Regions from separate parts of the Alteromonas sp. RW2A1 genome, predicted to be linked through region 1. Evidence: predicted binding sites of a transcription regulator. Region 1 holds the regulator's gene; each other region holds the start of a gene.

Region 1 (4,004 bases):
AAACCCGAAAGGATTTGAACTCTCAGCAACAGGAAGAAGAAGCTGACGCACTACTTGATGAATTCAATATCAACCATATACGTAATAGTGTGGGTATGAGCCTTTCCGGTGGAGAACGTCGCAGGGTAGAAATAGCAAGAGCACTTGCGGCTAAACCCGAATTTATTTTGCTCGATGAGCCCTTTGCTGGTGTTGATCCAATATCAGTTAATGATATAAAGAAGATAATACAGCACCTTCGCGACAGAGGAATAGGCATCCTCATCACCGACCACAATGTGAGAGAAACATTGGATGTCTGTGAAAAAGCGTACATTGTGAGTCATGGCGAACTTATTGCGCAAGGAACGGCGGAACAGGTTTTAAGTAATCAAAAAGTAAGGGATGTATACCTAGGCGAACAATTCAGGCTATAGTTATTATATGTAACCTAATTGTCATTTTTCTCAAGCGCTCTGGTACATTCACTGAAGAGCATAAATATAAGACGTAGATGAAACCATCTTTACAGTTAAAATTTAGTCAACAACTAACAATGACTCCCCAGCTGCAGCAAGCTATTAAGCTGCTTCAGCTGTCTACACTCGACCTTCAGCAAGAGATACAGGAGGCGTTAGACTCAAACCCTCTTTTAGAAGTTGAAGAAGGTAGCGACGAGCCTCAAGCTGAAAAAAACAACATCGATAATGATGATAGCGCTGGCGAGGCCACTGCTTCGGCATCTAGCGACACTATCGAATCTGGTGATGCTCTAGAAAAAAACGACCTTCCTGATGAACTGCCCATCGATAGTACGTGGGACGAATATTATTCTGCATCTTCCGCACCTGCCCCCGGCCCATCAAACAACGATGATGACCAAATTTTCCAGGGTGAAACCACAGAAGATATTCAAGCCCATTTATTATGGCAAATGCGTCTCACTCCTTTCTCTGATACCGACAGAGCGATTGCCATTGCCATTATCGACTCTATTGATGAATCGGGTTACCTCACGGCAACGTTAGACGAAATATTAGAAGCCGTTAATTTTGAAGATATTGAAACCGAAAATGTTGAAGAAGAGATAGAGTTAGACGAAGTGGAGTGCGTGCTAAAACGTATTCAAATGTTCGATCCCATTGGCTCTGGTTCGCGCACTCCACAGGAGTGTCTGATGGTTCAACTTCGTCAGTTTGCCGACGATACCCCTTGGTTGGAAGAGGCAAAAAGACTGATAGAGGACTATTCGGATTTGCTTAGCAGCAAAGACTACAGAACCTTAATGCGTAAGAGTCGTTTGAAAGAAGACGAACTTCGCGAGGCAATGCGTTTGCTTCAAACCTTGAATCCTCGCCCAGGTAGTGCTTTAGTTACTAAAGAGCCTGAGTATGTTATCCCCGATGTATCGGTAGCAAAGAAAAACGGTCGCTGGACTGTAGAACTGAATCCAGACAGCTTACCTAAACTGGGTGTAAACCAGCAGTATGCAGCGATGAGTAGAAAAGCGAAAAATAGTAGCGATTCACAGTTCATACGCTCTCATATGCAAGAAGCCAAATGGTTTATAAAAAGCTTAGAGTCGAGAAACGATACATTAATGAAAGTGGCTAACTGTATTGTTCAGCAACAAATGGGATTTTTTGAGCACGGCCCCGAAATGATGAAACCAATGGTTCTCAATGATGTCGCAGAAATGGTAGACATGCATGAATCGACAATTTCACGGGTTACTACTCAAAAATACATGCATACTCCACGAGGAATTTACGAGTTAAAATATTTTTTCTCCAGCCACGTGGCAACGGAATCAGGCGGCGAGTGTTCATCTACCGCTATCCGTGCGTTAATAAAGAAATTGGTTGCAGCAGAAACGCCTAGCAAACCATTAAGCGATAGCAAGATTGCTTTATTGTTGGCAGAGCAAGGCATAAAAGTCGCTCGGCGGACAATAGCAAAATACCGGGAGTCTTTATCGATACCCCCGTCTAACCAACGCAAAAGCCTTATTTAAAGGCGCTATATTAAAAGGAAGACGAAATATGCAAATCAACCTAACTGGTCATCATGTCGAAATCACCGACTCTTTGCGTAATTATGTCGATACGAAGTTCAGCAAACTTGAGCGGCACTTTGATCACATTTCTAATGTCCATGTCATCCTCAACGTAGAAAAAATAAATCAAAAAGCCGAAGCCACTATGCACCTTAGCGGTGCTGAAGTGTTTGCATCCTCAGAAAATACTGATATGTATGCAGCGATTGACAGCATGGTGGATAAGCTCGACCGGCAGGTAATCAAGCATAAGGAAAAACTGAAAAAACATTAATAGATAATTAAGCATGGACATTAAAGCCATCGTAAGCCTGGACCGCACCGAGTGTGCGGTTCAGTGCAATAGTAAGAAACGAATCTTAGAAATTATTTCTGATATAGCAGCGCAGGGTAATGAGAATATAGATCAAGTCACTGTGCTAAACAGTTTACTGGCTCGGGAGCGAGTAGGCAGTACAGGAATAGGCAACGGCATTGCGCTTCCACACGGCCGCTTGGCAGGATTAGAGCAAGTAATGGCGATTGTTGTAACCTGTATACCTGCAATCAACTTCGATGCTATTGATGAAAAGCCTGTCGACATATTTTTTGCGTTACTGGTACCTGAAGAACAAACTCAAGGCCATTTGCAAACGCTGGCTACTGTTGCAGGTAAACTTAATGATAAAGATACGGTGAAAGCCATACGCAGAGCCAAAACGAACGAAGATATCATCTCTGCTCTTGGCGTATAAATTGACGCAGCACGGAGAAGCATCGCGCTCTTTGTTGCTGCTCTTTTCTGGAATATGCGCTTAATTGAAAAATCATTTTTGAATTAGCTTTTGGCACATAAAAAAATTTTAGGGAGAATTATCGGTGAAGCTGATTATTATCAGTGGTCGTTCTGGCTCAGGGAAGTCAGTTGCGCTTAGGGCCCTAGAAGATTTGGGTTATTACTGCGTAGATAATATTCCCGTAAACCTGCTACCTACCCTCACCCACACGGTAGTAGACGAATATGAGCAGGTAGCCGTAAGCATAGATGTGCGAAACCTGCCTAAAAACCCTAACGATTTGGTAGAGATTTTAGACTACCTGCCCTCTTCCTGGTCTATGACCATCGTTTATATTGATGCCAGTGACGATGTGCTGGTGAAGCGTTTTAGCGAAACCCGTCGACTGCACCCTCTCGCTAAACTCAACAAGTCACTGTCGGAAGCTATAAAGGCAGAATCTAACTTACTTGCACCAATTGTTGAGCGCGCAGATCTGTATTTAGACACTGATAAATTAACGATTCACCAGCTTGCTGAAATTATTCGCGAGCGTATTTTAGGGAAGAAGAGCTCCCGTCTCGTTCTGGTATTCGAGTCTTTTGGATTTAAACACGGTATTCCTAAAGATGCCGACTATGTGTTTGATGCCCGTTTCCTTCCCAATCCTCATTGGGAGCCAGATCTTCGGCACCTAACCGGTGTCGATGCTCCGGTAGAGGTATTCCTTGGCTCACAACCCGTTGTAACCAAGTTTGTATGGCAAATACAAAATTTAATTACCACTTGGCTTCCTCACCTGGAAAGAAACAACCGAAGCTATGTCACGGTTGCTATAGGCTGTACCGGCGGTCAGCACCGTTCGGTTTATATTGCTCAAACGTTGTCAAAAACATTCAGCGAAATTCATCCCGACGTGCAAATACGTCATAGAGAATTAAATTAACAACCTGCGCATTAAGTAGAGAGCTAGACAAACTGTGACTATCGAAAAAACGCTAACAATCGTCAATAAACTTGGTCTGCATGCAAGAGCAGCAACTCAATTGGTACAGTTAGCAAATCAATTTGACGCAAAAATCATTCTCGAAAAAGGTGACAAACAAGCCGATGCTAGCAGCGTACTTGGCCTTATGATGCTAGAAAGCCATCAGGGTGAGCAGGTAAACGTGATTGTTGAGGGCAATGACGCTGAAGCCGCTCTGGCGGCCATT
Region 2 (4,004 bases), 330 kb from region 1:
GTGTAAGCGATAGTAATACGGCCGAGCTTTGTTGTTCGTTTGGCGTTACTTTCAACACCCCGTCTTGCGATGTCGTAAAATATCCTCGCTGACAGTCTACTCTTCCGGTTGTTTTCTCGATATCAACATTGGCAATAGCGTCGAACACGGGAACGCCCAATCCATGTGTTTGCTGTAGTGCTTTAATAAACTGAGAAACTAGTTGTTCAAGAATAACAAAAGCCGCAACGGGGTTTCCGGGTAAACCGCAAAACCACGAGTGAGTGAGTCTGCCGAATGTAAAAGGTTTGCCTGGCTTTATAGCGACTTTCCAAAAGAGTATGTTGCCCATTTGGTTGACTATCTCTTTCATATAGTCAGCGTCGCCTACGGAGATTCCGCCACTACTTATTACGACATCGCAACGAGCGTCAGCACTACGTAGTGTTTCGCGCAATTGATGCTGATCATCTGGAATAATTCCGTAGTCGATTACATTGACGCCAAGTTGCTCTAAAAGCAATGATACCGATACTCGATTGCTTTCATAGTTCTGCCCGGGCCGTAAGGGGGTACCCGGCTCTACTAACTCATTACCCGTTGCAAATACGCCCACCGTTAATTTTTTAAAGACGTCAACGCTAGAGACGCCTATAGATGCAATAAGCGCTAAATGACGGGGAGTAAGGCGAGTGCCTTTTGTAATTACAGCAGAATCCGCAGCAACACCTTCTGCTCGCTTTCTGATATTCGCACCTGAAGACACTTTACCTGTAAAACTGACACCAGAGTCGCTGGTCACTGTAGCGCGCTCTTTCATTATCACGGCATCAGCATTAGGTGGAATTTCAGCACCTGTCATGATGCGCACGCACTCACCAGTCGCCAGCGGTTTAGTGTAGGGATTACCAGCGTATGCAGTGCCTGCAACTTTAAATATTTTGTCGTCAGCTAAATTTGAGGCCTTGAGGGCGTAGCCGTCCATTGCAGCATTATCGTTAAGAGGTATGTTTATTGCTGAAATAATATCCTTCGCTACAATTCTATTTACAGCGTAACGTAATTTGAGCGATTCTTTAGTTGGCTCTACAGGGCTTGTTTTTGCTGCATTCGCCATTATTTTGACCGCGTCTTCTAGTCGTAACAACGAGGGTGGAGTCATGTTTTTTGTCATACGTTTTTTCTTAAGAGCTGCTTATTAGCGGATGTTGTTGAGCATGCGTTGTGCTAACTCGGCTATGCGTATGTTTTGTTCCATTGCTGCAGTTTGCAGTTTTTTATAAGCCTGGTTCTCACTTAGCTTCCCTTGCTGCATCAATAGTAGCTTTACTCTATCAATTGCTTTTTGCTCATTTAGGGCTTGTTTGGCTCCGTTTAGTTCATTAGCAATATCTTGAATGTGTTGAGCCTGTTGACGAATTAAATCGTAAAAGGATTTGTTTACAGAGAGTGATGTTGAGGTAATTCCTGCCTCACTATTCGTATCTGCCATCGAGAGACCCCTAACGGTACTATCGTAAATCATTGAAACTTGCGTATCTTCAATGGAAGGACTACTATTTAAAGAAGCAATCAGCAGTTCGTTGTTATGCAGTTCCTCCTCGGCTTGAGCAATTCTAAGTGTTGCTTTTTCTATCAGCCTATCGGTAATGTGTTCCTCTATGTCTTGCATCGCGTCAATTCGCAATGTGGCTATGTCATACCAAATTTCGCTGAGCTCAGCGGTGCAAGTGTCTGTCTCGCCAAGCTCGCAAATCATTTTACGTAGTCGGCTCAGGTGTTGGGCGTGGTCACTTTCTAGTTGTTGCTGCCACATAGAAAGTTCTGTGTCATCGGCAAATTTACTAAACGTCTCAAACGAGTGATTTTGTGAGTCTGTCAGTGCTGTAATTCGATCGCACAAAGATTGCTGGAAGTGGCTCGAAGAGAACCCAATTGCGCCACAAGCGCGCTCTTGTCCCGCATACTCTTTACCTTGAATAAAATTAAATAGCGCTACTAAAAGTCGAGTGATAGCAGGATCGTTTGCAACGTCGGCGGCTTCAAAAATCACATCAATCAACGCGGCAATTAGGCGACAAAATGCATTGGTCGATTCGGTTGGTGTGAGTTGCTGCATCGCCACTTTGCTGCGCAAATCCTTAAGGTTGTCTATACCTTGCAACGCAAATGTAATGGTAGTAACCAATCGCATGGTAAGTCCATTGTCAGAATTAGATAGGTATAAAGCGTTAAGCAAGCTGCGAAGGGTTTTCTCACTCATCTCACTTGCGGTTTCTTGTTGTGCCCTTTGGGTTGCAAAACGTTCACCTCGTGAACATAGAAATACATTGCTCATACCGCGCTCGCGCTGCAGTTGATGAATCATCTCCGTTACCGCTTTCACTATTTTGCAATTTGATGATAAGTGTCGCAGTGCCTGTATTTCTTGATGCTTGGCTAATAAAAAAAACCGCTTTGTGATATCGCTATGATGGCCCATCGTGAAGTATCCAGAAAAGAGATACATAGGATATGCAAATGTTGTTCCCTTCAATCAAACTGCAAGGGATTCACATCGATATAATCTACGTAAGTAGCTGGACGCCACTATTTACTAGCTTGCTTAAAAATAATGGACTGTTCACAAAAGCAAGCAAAGAGATTGCACTACATAATGCTCCAAATTAGTGCGCTTTTTCTCGAGACAGGTGCAAACGATGGGGGGTATATCGAACACATTTATTCTTAGCGTTGAGTAATTGCCTGTTATAGAAGAGAATTTCATTTAAAGGTTTGTGCCTCAATATTGGCATCAATATTGTTTTACTTTTTGTGAACAATGCAGATTGTTTAAGAACAATATTCGGATAAAGGCGTCCGCAACTTATTTTCTAGGAAATAAGAGCGGGCGCTTTTTTGTACCTGAAATTTAGGTAAAGAATGTTTCTAAGGAATTAATATCAATAGAAAAGGTGATCAAGTATGGCGTATTTACTTCCTTCTGAATTTGCAACCAAGATGGTTGATGCTGGCGAATCCAAAATATATATGTCTACTCGCGACACATTAATTCGCGCTTTTATGGCGGGGGCCATTTTGGCGTTAGCCGCGGTTTTTGCAATAACCATAGCGGTTCAAACAGGGGTGTTTTTAATTGGTGCAATACTCTTCCCTGTTGGTTTTTGTATGCTGTACCTCATGGGGTTTGACCTACTTACCGGTGTTTTTGTGCTTACTCCATTAGCCTGGTTGGCAAAACGACCTGGCGTGACATGGCCGCAGATTTTACGTAACTGGGGGTTGGTGTTTTTAGGTAACTTTGCAGGTGCGCTGTGCGTGGCATTTATGATGTCGTTTGTATTTACCATGGGCTACAACATTGATGGTGGTGCTATAGCGGCTAAGGTGGCGGGTATCGGTGAAGCGAGAACGTTAGGGTATGCAGAGCACGGCGTTGCAGGCTGGTTTTCTATTTTTATTCGCGGCATGTTGTGTAACTGGATGGTATCGCTTGGTGTTGTTGGTGCAATGATATCTACTCACGTAAGCGGTAAAGTGTTGGCTATGTGGATGCCTATCATGCTGTTCTTCTTCATGGGGTTTGAGCATTCGGTGGTTAACATGTTTTTGTTTCCGTTCGGCTTAATTATGGGTGGCGAGTTCTCTGTGATGGATTACTTTATTTGGAATGAAATTCCTACCGCACTGGGTAATTTAGTGGGAGGCTTAGCGTTTACTGGTTTGACTATTTATTCTACGCATGTGCGCACTGCCCCTAAACGCGTTATTGCTACAGGTGCTAGCAACAAAACGGTGCTTGCAGCAAAAGTGAATGACAAAGTATAAGCCGTGATCACCCTTCGCCATGGTGCCTTTTCGAATAAAGGCACAAAACCGATTAATCAGGACCACCATTGTGTGGTGGTGCCTGATTTTTCGCTATCTGCAAATTTCGATGCTATCGCTGTTGTGTCTGATGGAATAAGTAGTAGTCAGGTTAGTCAGTATGCAAGCAACTTCGCCGTTGAAACGTTCGTTCGTGA
Region 3 (4,004 bases), 1.1 Mb from region 1:
AAACTCTTTCAACGTAAGTCACGGGTTTAAAGTTTATTTATTGTTAATAAATATTTTTGCAAACTGGCTCGATTTTAGCTGCATTAGTATTGATCAGAGCGAAAAATGAAAAACAATAAATCTAAAAGTGAGGTTAAACATGAGCAAAACGCCATTTCCCGCTAATGTGGTAACAAAAGCGTTCACGTGGGCGTATCAAGAATTAGGTTTAAATATAACGCAGGTTTCTGAAATACTTGGTATTTCTACACGAGAACTTGCCGAAAATACCCTGGCAGGATTCGAAAATAGCGCGCCAGCATATCGCAAGCAGCTGTCTTTTATTCGAATGTATTATTTACTCAGTGCCATGTCAAAAGCGGACACTGAACAAATGCAAATGTGGTTTTACAGTTACAATATAGCTTTTGGAAGCTCCCCAGCAGACACTTGCGTTCAACACGACGGCGTTGAAATGATTTGTGATTATCTTCGCTCGCTTAAGAAAAGTGATGCACACGAGCAGTTTTCTCCCATATTAGCCAAGCATGCCCAAGGCGATGGCACTGTATTTCAAAAAATGACGACTCACTGATAAAACGCCTTCTCTAGTGAACCTTATCGTTAACAGCATTAATAAAATCGGCGCAATGTTGGGGTTGAGTAATAGGGATCATATGTCCTGCACCTTCGATAATTTCTGATACTGCCCCTGAAACAGCACTTACTACTGGCTGAATGTGGCTGTTGGGCTCTAAGATTGTATCTGAGCCACCGTACAGCACACCTACAGGGCATGTTATACCAGCATATTCCGGCACTTGCCTTTTTAAACTACCCTGCGCGGCTACCGTGTCTTTACTCCCCTCGTAAAAACATCGCGAGTGTAATGCTAATGCCCCGCCTTCACGCTTAACAAAGCTTGGTGGGATGGATTCAGGATGGAATATCTGCGCCAATTGTTTACTGCCGAATTTCACTCTGAAAGGGCTCGCTAAAGTTTTGGATATCCCCTTTCTCAGAATGCCATTTGGGATATAGAGTATGGATAGCGGCCCCGCGCCTTTATTTAATGGCGCGGTGAGTGGGCATAACAATGAAACAGCTTTAATGCGCTCGGGGGCGTCTATTGCCATTCTCAGTGAAATTCCCCCGCCCATTGAGTGGCCAACTAAGTAAGCACTGTTGATGCCGACTTTATCCATCCACTCCAATATCATGCTGCTTTGCTTTTCAAACGACGCTGACGCAGTGCTAGAACGCAATGAAAAACCGTTGCCAGGTCTGTCTATACTGTAAACTGTATAGCGTTTAGCTAGTAACGAAGCCAAGTTCGCAAAATTTGCACTGTTTCCCAATAACCCATGAATCAAGATAAGGGCGGGGCCGCTTCCCTGTTGCTGCCAATGAATAGTGCCTTCTTTTACCGTTGTTAACTTCCCAGGCGCAAAAAAGCTCTTTTCAATTTTTTTGTCAACGCTAGATGTGAACCAAAAAAGAAGAGCAATGATACAAATTAAAATTAATAGCGCGATAAGCATAATCAGCCCTGAGCGTAAAAGGAATTAATAAATAAACAGTGTATGTGACGTTAGATGATACTCTAATACGTTGAACATACGATAAAGGCGCAGAGTTTAAATAGGAAATGGTATGGAAAGGAAGATTACATCATCGCTGTCTATAGACGACAGCGAAATAGAAATGCAAGCAATTCGTGCTCAAGGCGCGGGTGGACAAAACGTAAATAAAGTAAGTAGTGCCATTCATCTTCGCTTTGATATTAATGCCTCATCACTGCCTGAGGCTATAAAGTCAACGCTGCTTTCAGCGAGAGATAAGCGCGTTACTACCGATGGTGTTTTTGTGCTTAAAGCGCAAAATTATCGCACTCAAGAGCAAAATAAAGACGATGCCATTGAACGCCTGCTTCATTGGATCAAAGCGGCAACGATAAAGCAAAAGCCGAGAAAGCCTACGCGAGTGAGTCGCGCGGCCAAGGCGCGCAGAGTAGACGCGAAAAAGCTGCGTGGAGTCAAAAAATCACTGCGCAAAAAAGTGGATATTTAAGCATCAATATAATACGATATACAACTGCGGTTATGTCATTTTGTAAGACAATGGAAAAAATCAGTAATCTTAAATAGTTACGTTTTAAACACTCGAATAAAGTATTTAAAAATGTACCTAAATATGTTCTTTCTTTAATGAGAATCCATATAAGCACAGCAGGATAGCAAAAAATGACACGTTCAGAAGTAATCCCAATGGTGCTGTTTGCTGCCATTGTATTTTGTCTTGGTATGAATACACCTCAAGCAGCAAACGAAATTATTGCTCGCCTTTTCAATAAATCTATCTCAAATACCGAGCTCCAGCCTTCTTCCGAGGATGTTGAGCGATTCCAATCTATGCTTACTGATAAATCAGAAAAAGAGGTTCGCGATATACTCGCGCAACGAGCACTAGGAAGTAAAATAACCGAATCTGTGCTTGCTGATTTTGCACAAAAAAATGACATAGTTCCGGAAGATAGTGAAATTCAGTCTGCTTATTCAGTAATAAAACTATGGACGGTGGATTTAGATAACGCGGACGACTATGCAGAGGAAGAGCTAGAGCGTTATCGCATGGCGTTGGCGCAGAGTATGGCGAAGAGCTGGAAGGTTTCCAAAGCGCTTTATGAGTCTTATGGTGGCGATGTTGTGTTTCAGCAAGATAACCCGCTTACACCAGTAGGGGCTTATCAGCAGCTGTTTGAACAATATCGCGAAAAAGGTGATTTTGTTATCTACGACCCTATTTTCAAAGCTGCATTTTGGAGTTCTGTGCGTATGAAATATGCAAAAACTCAGAACCCCGATGAAATAGACTTTTCTCTTCCTTGGTGGGAAAAAAGCATGAGCGCATCCAGCGAGCAAGAAAAATAGCTCTACTCTTCCTTATAAAGAAAGAGTAGAGGTCGAAGGATATTTTTTAATTTAAATAGCCATCAACTTCCCGCTCAGCTTCATCTCGACTTTTGCCATATGCCTGCTGAACCTTACCAATTAATTCTTCTCTGCGACCGTCAATTTTATCTAGGTCGTCGTCGGTAAGTTTGCCCCATTTCTGTTGCACTTTACCTTTCATTTCCTTCCAATTACCTTCAATAAGATCACTGTTCATAATGCATTCTCCTTATCAATATGAATTTGAGATAAACTGGTCAACTTAAGCACCAACCTAACACTCACTATAGATGAAGCAATGCCTGTTCCATGATGTATTTGCTTGTATTATATGAACTTTTTATGTTTCTATGCTCTGTTGCTTAACTATATATTGCAGTTTCTACAAATTCTTGAAAATTCTGCATGCCAACAGTTCATCTAAATAAGTACTCACGACTGCTCACATCCCACTTGGCCAAATTAGCTTTCTGCTAGCGCCTTAGCATAGGCTTCACTATCTTGGCGTTTATCGATTTTGTGCTGATCTTCGCTGCGGCCTTTTTTCCAGTAGCTACTGATATAAAGCTGTTCGTGAGGCAGGCTTTTTTCGTCTTTAAGCCAGCGTCGTATATTACGCATGTCCGAAAACTCACAGGCTATCCAAACAGCGGGCTGGCCCTCATGCCAAGTAAGTGACGAAATGGTTTCAGTTAAAGATGATTTTATTTCCCAGATAACATCAACGGCTTCGGGAGTTTCCAATGAAACGATATCATCATTATGCTCGATGGATATAACGGCGTAACCTTTTGCATCTTTTGGAAGGGAGGCGAGATGATTTCTTATGCTTGGCAATGCTGTTAAATCGCCTGCCAGCAGTACCCAATCGTATGACTCACTAAGGCCTTTACTTGTGCCTGGACCAGCGATCATTATTTTATCACCTACTTGAGCATTTACCGCCCAAGCAGCCGCAGGTCCAGTTAGCCCATCGGTTGCATGGCGTACCATATCCACGGTTATCTCAGGCTTATCTGGGTTTACACTATTAACAGTATAAGTGCGCATAGCGAAATTTCCTTTCTCGCCAGG
Region 4 (4,004 bases), 960 kb from region 1:
TGGCCTTGTCTGGTGCGCTCAACAGTAGCCAACTCGCTGTCAAAAGCATGCTGCTCAACAGTTTTAAGCTCGTAGGAGAAATACATCGACTCGCCTTCGTTTAGCGCCTGCTCTGGCGTCCAAAACGCAACAATGTTGTCATGAATTTCAGAAGTGGTTGGAATTTCAACTATTTCTAAATGGCCTTTGTCGAAACCTTCTTTAGGAGTTACCCACAAACCTGGGCGTATGTGATAGTTAGCTTCGGCATCGAGATAGTTGCTCCATTCGCCATCGCGCTGCAACATGCCAAACCCTTGAGGCTTATTATCGCTCAGTGAAGTGATTTGCAGACGCGAAGGATTGGTAAGCGGTCTCCAAATTTCTTCTCCGGCATGCGTTACCATTAGTACGCCATCGCTATCGTGAACTTCAGGGCGATAATCATCAAAAGATTGCTGAGTATTTTCGCCATACAAAAACATGCTGGTAAAAGGTGCGATACCCAACTTATCAACATCTTCTCGAGCGAATAGCCAACTTTCTACATCTACTGATGTGTCTTTACCTGGCTCAATAACAAACTTATATGCACCAGCCACCGAAGGGCTCTCTAACCTTGCATAAATAGTGATCGGATCCCCGTCCTTAGGTTCAACTACCCAAAACTCTGTGAAGTGGGGAAACTCCTCACCTTTTGTAAGCGCAGTGTCTATCGCTAGGCCTCTGGCTGAAATGCCATAAACTTGATTTTTGCCTACTAAGCGAAAGTAAGAAGCCCCCAAGAAAACCGCAAATTCATCTTTATACTCTTCACTTTTAATGGGGTAGTGAACTCTAAAACCGGCAAAACCAGATTCATCATCTGTTAATCCAGCAAGCTCAGAGGACTTTCCGTCGTAACGAAACATATTGCTGTTAAAAGGAAGCCGTTTTGGCGAGTTACTACTGCCGATGGTATAAACAGTGACTGGGTATTCATAAAGAAACCCAGGGTGGAAAAACTGAAGTTCGTAGTCATTTTCCTGATGCCAAAGACTCTGCTTAGGCTCGAAACGAATTGAACGATAAGTTTGATAATCTATCTCTTTCAACTTGCTGTCTAGGTTATGATCATCTTGCTCATAACTTTCATTAGCAGAAGCTCGAGCTGCATCGATGATAGATTGTAAAACCGGTGATGCTTGCTGCGGCTCGTTGGCTTTGCTTACCGGTGCTGCATTAACAGGCAAGGCCCATGCTGTTGTTAAGAAAATATACGTCATTACACTTGCAGCGCTGATCATTGCGCGCGGCAGCGAAGAACTTTTAGGTAAAAGACTTTTAGATAAATTACAAATAGTGTTCGAAAAACGTGGTAATGCCATTTTTCCTCTCCTTTAGGTAAATGGGCTATCACATAGGCTTTGCTTACTTAAACAGCAGAAAGGCGCTCTATTCCTTTCATCTAGATTTCGCAGCAAGTAAAACTAAAAAAAGAAAATTGAAATATGAAAACTTCGCTGCGACTTCACAACATTGCGATAGCACTCGATGATAGGTGAGCAAAAGACGTTCCAACGCGTTCAAAAAAGAAGCCAAATAAAATAATCTCTTTAACTATCAATAAATTACCAATAAAATAAAAAGGGTTTTCTTTAAAATGCTCGCAAATATCTAGCGTTAAACTGTACATACATTATCAACCCCCTTAAAAACTGTTGTTTTTTAGAGACACTTTTAATCTCTGTATTCATTTCGCCTCTCTATTTTTTCGAAATACTCCCCTGTCTGCATCTTTTCTTCCAGCATACTAAAAATATATTTCTCTATCTTTTCAATAATTTAAAACAATCCCAGCGATTGATATCAATTAAATGAGCGAGTTGGCAGAGGCTTTGCAAAAACAGTAGTAGTTCGAGCAATAGGACGAGGATGACAGGGCAGAACGCAGGAATTCAGGTTCGCTAGTTATCATCATTTTTTATTAAGGAGTTAACACATGAACAAAGCAATCACACTATTAACAGCACTTACTTTTCCACTTGCATCACTCGCAGCAGTTGTCGCTACAGTTGCACCAACTGCAGCTTTGGCCGATAAGCCAGATTGGCGTTATGTTGAAGGCGGCTATACAAAGCTAGATTTCGATAACAATGAATCTTTTGAGCCTGACGGCCTGACGATTAATGGAAAGTACTTACTTAACGCCAACTGGTATTTAAATGGCGAGTACAGCTTTTTTGAAGAAGGTAACTTCGACTTCGACATGCTCACTTTAGGTGGTGGGTACAGACTGCCAGTCAATGCTACGACCGACGCGTACTTTGGCGCAAACCTAGAGCGTGTTGATGGAGATTTTGATGACGAAACTGGCTACAGTATAAATGCTGGCCTTCGCTCAATGATTACAGAGCAAGTGGAACTAGCTGGTGAAGTGGGTTACTACGACGTTGACGACGGTGAACCCACTTTTAAAGTAGGCGCTAACTACTACATCACGCCCCAGTGGGCAGTAGGAGCAAGCTATAAGCTCATCGACGAGTTAGATATTATGCAAGTGACAGCTCGTTACGCGTTTTAAACCTCCCTCTCCTCAGGAAGGTGGCCGGGTTGCTCAACCCGGCTTTTTTTATCCGTTCAAATAATTTCACTGTACCTACTTCTGGCGCATCAACTCTGGCTGTCGTCTTCAGGTAAAATGTCTTCTTTTCTTTTTATGTCTACACTTTCGTGTAATTCAGAGTACACCAATACGGCTTCGCCCGTTTTTAAGCTATCAAGAACTTGCTGAACTTTTGTTTTAAAGTCAGTTTCTTGCTCACCGTAATCTGTACCCTCACGCAATACAAACGACTCTGCCAAACTGTAAACAGTGTCAGGCTCTAACGCTTCAATAGGAATTAACATAACAGCTCCAAGGTGGCTATTTTCATCATAAAAATACTAACATCCGCTATTTGTATAACGGCAGTAGCTATTTATTGGAAGCACGTCGCTAACAAATTGCTTCACTCTCTCATGAAGCCAAACGCGGGGGTTAAAAATAGACCCCTGCATGAATCCCACATGGCCGCCGCGCTCACTCAGTTCAACCGTTACGCTTCTAGCGAGATCTTCTTCTTTTGGCACAACTAAGTGGTTCATAAAAGGGTCGTCTATGCTGTGTAAAACCAGCGTAGGGCAGTGAATAGCACTTAAAAAATGATAGGCACTACATTTTTCATAGTAATCCTGCGCATCCTCAAAACCATGTAAAGGAGCAGTCACCTTTTCATCGAACTCGTTGAAGCTAGTCATGCTATCCACATCGTCTTTAGTAAGCTGAATAAGCTTCCGATAATCAATATATTCCATTTTTTTACGCAGTGTGCTTTTCATGCTGTTTAACAAATATTTTTGGTAAACCCGAGAAAAGCCGTGATTAATCGACTTTGCACACTCAGAAAGCTTAAGCGGCGAAGATATAGCAACCGCCGCTTGCAGCCATTTTTGCGCGGGGTTTTCCCCAAGCAGCTTCAATAGCATGTTGCCGCCTAAAGAAAAGCCAATGCCCACTTTGGGAACCTGTGGAAACTTATCGCTTAACCATTCAAGAAAAAAACTAGGATCGCCTGTTTCGCCGCTGTGGTAGGCACGAGGGTTGAGATTGGGTACACCGCTACAGCCGCGGTAGTGCATCATGACAACTTGCCAGCCATTTACTGACAGATTTGCCATCATATCGTTAGCATAGTGAGACTTAATACTGCCTTCTAAACCATGAAAAAGAACGACAATACCTGATACCTCTTCAGGCTTTGGACCCCATGCAACATCGACAAAATCGTTATCGGGTAACGTGAGCCTTTCCATTTGATAAGAAAGAGGCATTCGCTTTTGAATAAACCGAGGCCATATAGTTTGCACATGGCGATTCTTCGCCCATTTAGGCACTGTAAAACTGCTCTTAATGATTTTTCCGTGTGCTTTCGCTAACTTACTCATTGCGGTTTCTTTTTATGTAATAGGTATAGTATTGGATATTGAGAATACTCATTATTTAC

The links. The regulator sigma-54, encoded in region 1, starts transcription at its own class of promoters, with help from an activator protein. The targets are predictions, from matches to a motif close to GTTGGCACGNNNNTNGNNT.
Region 2: a site for sigma-54 is predicted at 2,767-2,785, ahead of BM528_RS02245 (formate/nitrite transporter family protein). Genes of this name have one in related genera too.
Region 3: a site for sigma-54 is predicted at 3,224-3,242, ahead of BM528_RS17255 (CsbD family protein). Genes of this name have one in related genera too.
Region 4: a site for sigma-54 is predicted at 1,522-1,540, ahead of BM528_RS17740 (glucan biosynthesis protein). Genes of this name have one in related genera too.

What each region holds. Positions count from the first base shown of each region.
Region 1 covers NZ_CP018031.1:835,778-839,781, reverse strand. Annotated here, with positions in the region: gene lptB (LPS export ABC transporter ATP-binding protein) at 1-416, shown strand, start outside; gene BM528_RS03770 (RNA polymerase factor sigma-54) at 494-1,993, shown strand; gene hpf (ribosome hibernation promoting factor) at 2,022-2,309, shown strand; gene BM528_RS03760 (PTS sugar transporter subunit IIA) at 2,323-2,769, shown strand; gene rapZ (RNase adapter RapZ) at 2,894-3,736, shown strand; gene BM528_RS03750 (HPr family phosphocarrier protein) at 3,771-4,004, shown strand, end outside.
Region 2 covers NZ_CP018031.1:504,401-508,404, reverse strand. Annotated here, with positions in the region: gene moeA (molybdopterin molybdotransferase MoeA) at 1-1,153, opposite strand, end outside; gene BM528_RS02250 (nitrate regulatory protein) at 1,178-2,461, opposite strand; gene BM528_RS02245 (formate/nitrite transporter family protein) at 2,944-3,807, shown strand; gene BM528_RS02240 (bifunctional protein-serine/threonine kinase/phosphatase) at 3,811-4,004, shown strand, end outside.
Region 3 covers NZ_CP018031.1:3,918,208-3,922,211, reverse strand. Annotated here, with positions in the region: gene BM528_RS17275 (hypothetical protein) at 140-574, shown strand; gene BM528_RS17270 (alpha/beta fold hydrolase) at 588-1,520, opposite strand; gene arfB (alternative ribosome rescue aminoacyl-tRNA hydrolase ArfB) at 1,633-2,049, shown strand; gene BM528_RS17260 (SurA N-terminal domain-containing protein) at 2,223-2,909, shown strand; gene BM528_RS17255 (CsbD family protein) at 2,956-3,147, opposite strand; gene BM528_RS17250 (siderophore-interacting protein) at 3,393-4,004, opposite strand, start outside.
Region 4 covers NZ_CP018031.1:4,024,498-4,028,501, forward strand. Annotated here, with positions in the region: gene BM528_RS17740 (glucan biosynthesis protein) at 1-1,346, opposite strand, end outside; gene BM528_RS17745 (porin family protein) at 1,961-2,542, shown strand; gene BM528_RS17750 (YheU family protein) at 2,632-2,868, opposite strand; gene BM528_RS17755 (hydrolase) at 2,905-3,945, opposite strand; gene BM528_RS17760 (DUF2390 domain-containing protein) at 4,001-4,004, opposite strand, start outside.